DNA from 2 places in the Devosia sp. LjRoot3 genome. Region 2 is predicted to be linked to the other one. Evidence: riboswitches for the same ligand, from Rfam matches in the RefSeq annotation. Region 2 holds a riboswitch; the other holds the start of a gene.

The links. A riboswitch is a leader RNA that binds a small molecule or an ion and turns the genes downstream of it on or off. The one in region 2 is predicted to bind cobalamin.
Region 1: linked by a shared signal. The riboswitch ahead of ACSQ2A_RS14360 (TonB-dependent receptor plug domain-containing protein) and the one ahead of metE (5-methyltetrahydropteroyltriglutamate--homocysteine S-methyltransferase) in region 2 are both predicted to bind cobalamin.

What each region holds. Positions count from the first base shown of each region.
Region 1 covers NZ_CAXUPK020000003.1:702,156-706,847, forward strand. The annotation lists partial or broken gene metH (methionine synthase) at 1-1,259, opposite strand, end outside; gene ACSQ2A_RS14360 (TonB-dependent receptor plug domain-containing protein) at 1,434-3,305, opposite strand; cobalamin riboswitch at 3,507-3,699, opposite strand; gene ACSQ2A_RS14365 (ABC transporter substrate-binding protein) at 3,776-4,692, opposite strand, start outside.
Region 2 covers NZ_CAXUPK020000002.1:456,549-461,240, forward strand. The annotation lists gene metE (5-methyltetrahydropteroyltriglutamate--homocysteine S-methyltransferase) at 228-2,480, opposite strand; cobalamin riboswitch at 2,691-2,883, opposite strand; gene ACSQ2A_RS09305 (hypothetical protein) at 3,141-3,287, shown strand; gene ACSQ2A_RS09310 (AAA family ATPase) at 3,482-4,027, shown strand; gene nrdF (class 1b ribonucleoside-diphosphate reductase subunit beta) at 4,035-4,692, opposite strand, start outside.

The DNA of each region.
Region 1 (4,692 bases), on a different contig from region 2:
CATCGCGGCCTTGGAGTCGATCAGGCCCTCATCCATGTTGATGTCGATGACCTGCGCGCCATTCTCCACCTGATCACGCGCCACCGCGAGCGCGGCGGTATAGTCGCGCGCCGTGATCAGTTTGCGGAAGCGGGCGCTGCCGGTGACATTGGTGCGTTCGCCGATATTGACGAAGACGATATCGGGCGTGAGGACGAAGGGCTCGAGACCGGAAAGGCGCAGATAACGGTTCAATTCACTTCCCTCGGAGCGACGCCGGCCACGGCATCGGCAATAGCGCGGATATGATCGGGCGTCGTGCCGCAGCAGCCGCCGACCACATTGACGATCCCCTCGCGCGCGAATTCGCCGACCTGGCGAGCGGTGTCTTCCGGACCTTCGTCATAGCCACCAAAGGCATTGGGCAGGCCCGCATTGGGATAGGCGCAGGTGAACGTATCGGCCACAGCCGAGATTTCGGCCATGTGCGGGCGCATGGCCTCGGCGCCGAGCGCGCAGTTGAGACCGATGGTGAAGGGCCGCGAATGGCGCACCGAATGCCAGAAGGCGGTCGGGGTCTGGCCGGTCAGGGTGCGGCCGGAAGCGTCGGTGATCGTGCCTGAGATCATCATCGGCAGGGCAACGCCCGTCGCCTCAAAGGCTTCCATGCAGGCAAAGATCGCCGCCTTGGCATTGAGCGTATCGAAAATGGTTTCGATGAGGATCACATCGGCACCGCCTTCGATGAGGCCATTTACCTGCTGCGAATAGGCTTTCCTGAGGTCTTCGAAGCTGACGGCGCGAAAGCCCGGATTGTTCACATCGGGGCTGATCGAGGCCGTGCGGTTGGTCGGGCCAACGGCGCCGGCAACAAAGCGCGGCTTGCCATCGATGGCCGTGGCGCGATCGAGCGCCCGGCGCACGACGCGTGCGCCTTCGACATTGAGGTCGTGCACGGCCGATTCCATGCCGTAATCGGCCTGGGCGATGGTCGTGGCCGAAAAGGTATTGGTCTCGACGATATCGGCGCCGGCCATGGCGTATTTGAAGTGAATCTCTTCAATCGCCTCGGGCTGGGTCAGAATCAGAAGGTCGTTATTGCCCTTCTGCGGATGGTGGGAATGGTGCCGGCAGGCGTGGCCGGAGCCATGGCCGATGAAGTCATCTTCCGACAGGCCAAGTCCCTGAATCTGCGTACCCATGGCGCCATCCAGAATAAGGATGCGCTCGCGCGCCAGGCGCTCCAGGGTTTTGCGGCTGGGGGAAGCAACTGCCGACATGACTACCTCGCAAGTGTTGAGGGCCTTTTATCGAGTGCTGTCCCGAAAAGAAAGCCGAGCGAGATATGGTGCGGCAAGGTGCGCCTTGCCACCACCTGCTGTCATCCCGGCGTTGGGCCGGGGTGACAATCGAGGGTGGAAAGGCAATGGGGGCGAGAGCCCCCCGCCCCGACGTCAGAACTTGGCGCGGGCGCCGGCGTAGAAGGTGCGGCCCTGCGTATTGTAGCCGTAGACTTCCTGGTACTTGGTATCGAAGAGGTTATGGACGCGGCCATAGACCTCCACCTGCTCGCTGACCTGGTAGTTCAGGCCGCCATTGACGACGGCGTAGGCCGGGAGGGTGTGCTTAGTGCCCGCGTAGGCGTCGAGGTTCTCACCGGTCAGAACCACGTCAGCATGGACGGTGAGCGGGATTTCTTCGAGCTTGTAGGCGAGGTTAATGGCACCGGAATGCTGGGGGCGACGGATTTCCCGCGTGCCATCAGCCTTGAAGGCGTCGAGATAGGTATAGGTCACCCCGGCCGTGAAGCCATTGAAGAAATTTGCCGTTGCACTCAGTTCCACGCCCTGACGAGTGCTGGTTCCGGCAACGTTGACCACCGAGCTGCCGGCGGTTGCGATCAGGTTTTCACGCGTCTGGTTGAAGTAGGTCGCATCTAGAACAACGAGGCCGTCCAGGACGCTCTGCTCCACGCCTATGTCCCAGCCAAAGCCAGTTTCCGGCTGCAGGTTGGGGTTCGGTACGAAAGTTGGGCTGAACCCGTAAAGTTCGAAGAAAGTCGGATTGGTCGAGCCGGTGCCCGCCGATGCGTGGATGCGGGTGCCCGTATCGGGAATCTGCCAAGCGCCGCTTACGCTGTAAGTGGTGTGGTCGGCAAAGCGGTCGTTGAAATCGTGGCGCAAGGCAGCAGTCAGGTAAACCTGATCAAGATATGTGCCTCGGTATTCGCCAATGAAAGAGTTTGCCGTGCGCTCTTGAATTGTCGGTGAACCGAGTTGCTGAAATGTTTCGCGCACTAGGTCATATCCCAGGGTGAGCGTATGGGTGCTATCAAGGAAGCCCGGTGTGGCAAAGTGCCGGCCCACTTGATAGCTCACTTTCTGCCGATCTCCAGTGTTGGCAAAGACTGAACCCGGGCTGATGAACTGGCGCTCTACCGTTCCCGCGCTGACGCGAGCATTTTGGAACCAGATGCCGTCCTCGCTAACCCACCCAAGGCCAAGCGATCCAAACAGTTCATCGAACGTTGTCTTATCGTCTGAATCGAGAACAACACCAGAAGGCCAGGTCTGACTGTCGGTTTTTCCGTCGAGCTTGGCATATCGGATTGTTCCATCCAACGTCAGGCTTGGCGTCAATTCGGCCTTGAACCTGGCATTTGCGTCGATATGGCTGGCGCCATCCAGTTCATTGCCCGCAAGCGCCTCATTGAACCCGTCCGTGTGACGGAGAGTGAGCGAACCCGACGCTGCGAAATTATCCTGATCATAAGCCAGAGAACCGCTGGTCATTTTCGTCCCGTCAGTGCCGAGCTCACCAGCAAGGCTGCCGTGCAGTCCCGGCTCGTCTGCTGACTTGGTAACGATATTGACGACGCCGCCTGAAGCGTTCGAGCCCCAGAACGCGCTCTGTGGCCCGCGCAGGATTTCTATTCTCTCGATGTTTGCGACTTGCAGTCGGGCGAAGTCGAACTCGCCATTCGATGTATCGCCAGCGGGGACGCCATCGATCAGGACAAGGACGTGATTGCCTTCCGCGCCGCGGACGCGAACCTGGGTTAGGCCGCCAGGCGAGCCCGTGCGCGACACCGCAAAGCCCGGCACCTGACGCAGGACATCAGCCACATAGGGCGTGCCCGACAACTGGATCTGGTCGCCATCGATCACAGTGTAGGACCGACCAATTTCCTTCTCCTCAAACGGCGTCAGGCCAGCAGCTGTAATGCGGAGGACATCCAGCGTTGTTTGCTGCGCGGCGGTCGGCAGGGCCGTGGCGAGCATGGCGGTGAGAAGGGCGAGGGACGAAACGTGGGGCTTGAAGCGCATGGGTAGAGGCTTTCTTCGGCAGGGCCGCTCAGCGGGCTCCAGCAAGTGCAATGCTGCACTGGCGGCTGGCGGGACACGCGGGCTGAGCAAGAAATTGGAAACAGTAGATCGTAGGCGCCGCGGTTAGCGGCCCGAAAGAAAGCGGATGCGATTTGTCGTCATCGATCTGGTCCTCTCGCCGATCCGCCCGATCAGCCTGATATGGATTCCGTTTCCATGGCAGGTCTCCTGGCTCGCGGATCAGGCCGAAGTCTCGCCTTCCCAGCCGGATAGGCCAGTGGACCAAGAAACTTCGTCTCCGCTTACAGTTGCGGGGGCAGCGTCGGACTGGGGATCACTCCCCCACCGGCTTCCCTATTATCCCCTCGCGGGGACCATGGACGCGACCAAGAATGGTGAAGACACCATTAAGAGTCAACGACATAAGGATTTCCTTATATCTCTTTCAACAACAGCTTTGCGGCGGGGCGTCAGTTCAGCGCAATCGAGCGGTTGAATATGCGCCCATAGCCCGGTGTCTTGTCTGGATGCAGGATGGATATGAGGTCCATCAGCACCATGTCCGGGCGCATGCTTCCCAGTTCATAGAACTGCACGCCGCCATTGGGGCCTTTCAGGGCATCCGGAATCCAGACCTGGCCGGCCTCCGCCGCGGGAAGCGCGGCTAGTCGCGGGTCTTCCGCCGCGATGTCGGCAAGCGTGTGATAGTGGATCGAGGCTTGGATCCAGACTTTTGCGTCGCGCGCCGCCACGATCAGCCGTTCGAGATCGCGAATCTGAAAGCTGCCAGTGCTGGTGTCGTCCTCGAAGACGTAGCGGCCGCCCGCATCGCGGATGAGCCGAGCCATGAAGGACTGTCCGCCCGCGGCAAAGAAGATACCGTTAAAGGCCTGCCCGCTCAGGACCAGTGGGCGCTCATCCTCCGGCACATCGGCAACCAGCGCCAGGGCCGCATCGTAGTGTTCGACCACGTCCGCAAAGGCCGCATTGGCCTTTTCCTCGGCATTGAAGAACAGACCCATGAACTTGACCCACTCGGCCCGACCCAAAGGCGAGGTCTCCTGCCATTCGGCAAAATTGACGACCGGCACGCCAGCCACCGCAAGACGCTGCACTTCCGGCTCGCCACCACCACCGGCCATGAACACGTCGGGCGCAGCGGCGACGACGGCCTCGACATTGACCACGCCAGAGGTTTCGTATTCGACGACCTCGGCCTGTTGGATGTGTTCGACCAGCTCGGGTGTAGCGATGAAATCCCGCCGCGCCACGCCGGTGACGGCACCCACCCCGCCAACGGCCACGAGGGCGGGGCTTTGTGACGTGCTGCCGGAAAACAGCGATTGGATGGGGACGGTGACGCGCGGCGCATCGGCAAGCTCGGGGC
Region 2 (4,692 bases):
GATTACTTTTGGTTGTCACCAGCGGGCTTGTCCCGGTGGTCCCCAGCGGAAGCGTGATGGATTGCCGGGACAAGCCCGGCAACGACGACAGGCGGGAGATCGGGGCACGCCCTCGTGCTTCGAGGCTTTGCCGTGCAAAGCACCTCAGCATGAGGGCTACTGGGCGAGAAGCTGGTTGAAACAAAAGAGGCGGCCCGGAGGCCGCCTCTGTAGTTTGGCTTGTCGCTTTAGGCCCGCAGGGCCTTGGCGGCGTTGACGAGGTTGACCAGCGAAGCTTTCACTTCCGGCCAGCCGCGGGTTTTCAGGCCGCAGTCCGGATTAACCCAGAGTTGGTCGGCCGGAATGCCTTCGGCGGCCTTGTGCATCAGGACCTCCATATCGGCCTGATCCGGCACGCGGGGGGAATGGATGTCCCAGACGCCCGGCCCGATTTCGTTGGGGTATTTGAAATCGCGGAAGGCTTCGAGCAGTTCCATGGCCGAGCGCGAGGTTTCGATGGAGATCACGTCGGCATCCATCTCGGCGATGGCGGGCATGATGTCGTTGAATTCGGCATAGCACATATGGGTGTGGATCTGCGTGTCGTCCTCGACGCCTGAAGCGGAGAGGCGGAAGCAGTCGACGGCCCAGCGCAGGTAGGCGTCCCAATCGCGCTGGCGCAGCGGCAGGCCTTCGCGCAAAGCCGGCTCATCGATCTGGATGATGCCGATCCCGGCCTTTTCGAGGTCAACCACTTCATCGCGGATGGCTAGGCCGATCTGGCGGCAGGTTTCCGAACGCGGCTGGTCGACGCGCACAAAACTCCACTGCAGGATTGTCACCGGGCCGGTGAGCATGCCCTTCATCGGCCTGTCGGTGAGCGAGGCGGCAAAAGCCGACCAGCGCACGGTCATGGCCGAAGGACGCGACACGTCGCCGAAGATGACAGGCGGTTTGACGCAGCGCGAGCCATAAGACTGGACCCAGCCGTTCTTGGTGAAGGCAAAACCGTCGAGCTGTTCGCCAAAATACTCGACCATGTCATTGCGTTCGAATTCGCCATGCACGAGCACGTCGAGGCCGATCTCTTCCTGGATACGGATGGTGTTTTCCGTTTCCTTTTCGAGGAAGGCGTCATAGCCGGTGGCGTCGAGCAGGCCCTTCTTAAAGGCGGCGCGGGCCTCGCGGACTTCCTTGGTCTGGGGGAAGGAGCCGATGGTGGTGGTGGGGTAGGAAGGCAGGTTGAAGCGGGCGCGCTGCTTGTCGCGACGGGCGAGGAAGCCCGAGATGCGGTCGAGCTTGATCGCTTCAGCCGAGCGGGCCTTTACCGCTGCCTTGTGGATGCGCGGCGAGGCCTTGTGGGCGGCAGCGGCAGCGGCCGACGCGTCGAAGGCGAGCTTGGCTGCGCCACGGCCCTGCTTCTGGGCGAGAGTCAGGGCGGCGATTTCGTTCAGCTTCTGTTTGGCGAAGGCCAGCCAGGATTTTAGTTCGGCATCGAGATTGGTTTCGCCATCGAGATCGACCGGGCTGTGGAGCAGCGAGCAGGAGGGGGCGATTTCGAGACGATCCGGACCAAGCTTGTCCCAGGCGCGGGCGACAAAGCCGAAGGCCGTGTCGAGATTGGTGCGCCAGATATTGCGGCCATCAACGACGCCGACCGAGAGAACCTTGTCGCCGGGAAGGGCGGCGAGCACGGCATCGAGCTGTTCGGGGGCGCGGACGAGGTCGATATGGAGACCGGCAACCGGCAGGGTGGCGGCGAGTTCGGTATTGTCGAGCAGGGCGCCGAAATAGGTGGTGAGCAGCAGTTTGGGGCCGGCCTTGCCGAGCGCGGCATAAGCCTTCTTGAAGGCAGATTTCTGCTTGTCGGAGAGGTCGAGGACGAGGACGGGCTCGTCGATCTGCACCCACTGGGCGCCGGCAGCGGCGAGCTGACGGAGGAGATCGGCATAGACCGGGATCAGCTGGTCGATCAGGTCGAGCGTGTCGAGGCCTTCGTCCTTGGCCTTGGCAAGGCTGAGGAAGGTGACGGGGCCGACGATAACCGGACGGGTGTCGATGCCGAGGGCCTTGGCTTCATTATAGTGCGCGAGCGGCTTTGCGGCATTGAGCGCAAAGGTCTGGCCTTCATGCAGCTCGGGCACGATGAAGTGGTAATTGGTGTCGAACCACTTGGTCATCTCCATGGCCGGAGCTGCGGCGGTACCGCGGGCCATGCCGAAATAGAGCTGGTCAGGGTCGGTAATATCGACAAAGCGCGGCGGAATGGCGCCGACGAGGATCGACGTGTCGAGGACGTGGTCGTAATAGGCGAAATCGTTCGAGGGGATGACTTCGATGCCGGCGTCCTGCTGCAGCTTCCAGTGACGGGCGCGCAGGTCTTTGGCGACGGCGTGGAGAGCGGCGGCGTCGATATCGCCCTTCCAATAGCTTTCCTGAGCCTTCTTGAGTTCACGGTGGAGGCCGACGCGGGGGAAACCGAGATTGGCTGAACGGGTCATGGTTTGGTCCAATGCGACAGGGGCGCGAGCCGGCGCGTGCATGCACGGCGCGGTTCAGGCGCTGGGATGAGGGATTGCGTCCGGCTTAAGTCAGTGCGGACGGATCGGTTGGTTTGGGGGAGCTGACCTCGCGGTCAGCGTCGCATTCGGAAGTGGTGCGAAAAACTCATCGACATGTCCTCTGACCGATCCACCCGATCGGCTGAAAGCGGAATATTCACGTCCATGGTAGGTCTCCTGGCTCGCGGATCGAACCGGGTGTCCGCCTTCCCAACCCCTTGGGGCCAGTGGACTTTTGAACACCCGTCTCCGCCAACAGTTGCGGGGGCAGCTCCGGACTAGACCAGGGCCACACCGGATTCCCTGTTATCCCCTCGCGGGGACCATGGACAGGATGAGGATGGCGCAGCGGATGACATAAGTCAATAAGGATATAAAGATGTCTTTATATGAATTTTGCGATGTGAGGCGGAAAATTGGGATGGCTTGCTCCGGGCGCCGTGGCGGTGCGGGACCTATCGGGAGCATGCGCAACCTTCAGGTCAGCTTCCTTGCCCGAGAGTTCATGCTGGCGCGCGTTCCTTTCACCTTGGGGCCATCTTGAGGAAAGGTGCAGGGGCCTAGCTTGTCTCTCGTCAACACAACACACGGAGACACCAAATGAAGAAGATTTTTGCCCTGATCCTCGCCACTGTCATGGTTGCCGGCGTTGCCGCCCCGTCCTTCGCCGCCACCCCCGATCACTGCTCGTTCACCGACAAGACGCTCTGCGTGACCGAGTCGCTGTCCCCCACCACTGGCGATTGATCGCAAACCTTTGGGCGCCGTCCTCCGCGGTCCCCGTGTGGTGAGTGCCCCGGGCTTCGGCCTGGGGGCTCATTACCCAACGCCTAAAGAAAAGGGACGCTCAACGGGCGTCCCTTTCTGTGTCTATAGGCAGCCCGTTTTCCTGCTTGTCCGCAAAGGGCGTCGCCCTTACCTGTGCCCGTGGAGGGCAAGGCATGCGGATTGCAGTGACAGGAACGCATGGCGTGGGGAAGACCACGCTGGTGGAAGATTTTGTGGCGGCGCGGCGTGACGCCCTGCTGGTGCCGGAGCCCTATTGGCTCATGGCCGAGGAGGGAGTGCCATTCGCCGACGGCCCAACCAGCGCCGATCTCGAAGTTCAGTTGGAGAGAAGCTGCGCGCTGATCCTGTCGGAGGCTGAGGAGCCGTTGATCGTCTTCGATCGCAGCCCGATCGACTTCCTCGCCTATCTTGAGGTGGTCAGCGAAGCCGAAGGTTTTGAATGGTTTCCCACCGGCAAGCTGCTTACGCGCATCGAAAAGGCCCTGGCGCGGCTCGACTTGCTGGTCTTCGTGCCGCTGATGCAGCCGGACGATATTGCTGTAACGATCGAATATCCGGCGCTGCGCAAGAAGGTTGATGCGCGGCTCAAGTCCATCATTCGCAAGGACGAGCTTGGCCTATTTGCCGATGGGCCACGCGTGCTGGAAATCTCCGGCCCGCGTGACCTGCGTTTGGAGCGCCTAGTGGCGCAAGTCTAGCAAAACCTCAGAAATTCCAGTCTTCGTCTTCGGTGGCGATGGCCTTGCCGATGACATAGCTCGAGCCTGAGCCAGAGAAGAAGTCGTGGTTTTCGTCGGCGTTGGGAGACAAGGCGGAAAGAATGGCCGCGTTGACCTTGCAGGCTTCGGGCGGGAAGAGGGCTTCGTAGCCGAGGTTCATCAGCGCCTTGTTGGCGTTGTAGTGGAGGAACTTCTTGACGTCTTCGGCAAGGCCCACGCCGTCATAGAGGTCTTCGGTGTAGCGCGACTCGTTATCGTAGAGTTCGAGCAGGAAATCGAAGGCAAAGTCCTTGATTTCCTGTTTGCGCGCTTCCGGCAGGCGTTCGATTTCGCGCTGGAATTTGTAGCCGATATAGTAGCCGTGCACGGCCTCGTCCTTGATGATGAGGCGGATGAGATCGGCGGTGTTGGTCAGCTTGGCACGGCTCGACCAGTACATGGGCAGGTAGAAGCCGGAATAGAACAGGAAGCTTTCAAGAAAGACCGAGGCGATCTTCTTCTTGAGGGAATCCCCGCTGTCATACTGCTGCATGATCAGCGTCGCCTTCTGCTGGAGGAAGGTGTTTTCCTCGCTCCAGCGATAGGCGTCGTCGACGTCGGGCGTCGAGCACAGGGTCGAAAAGATCGACGAATAGGAGCGGGCG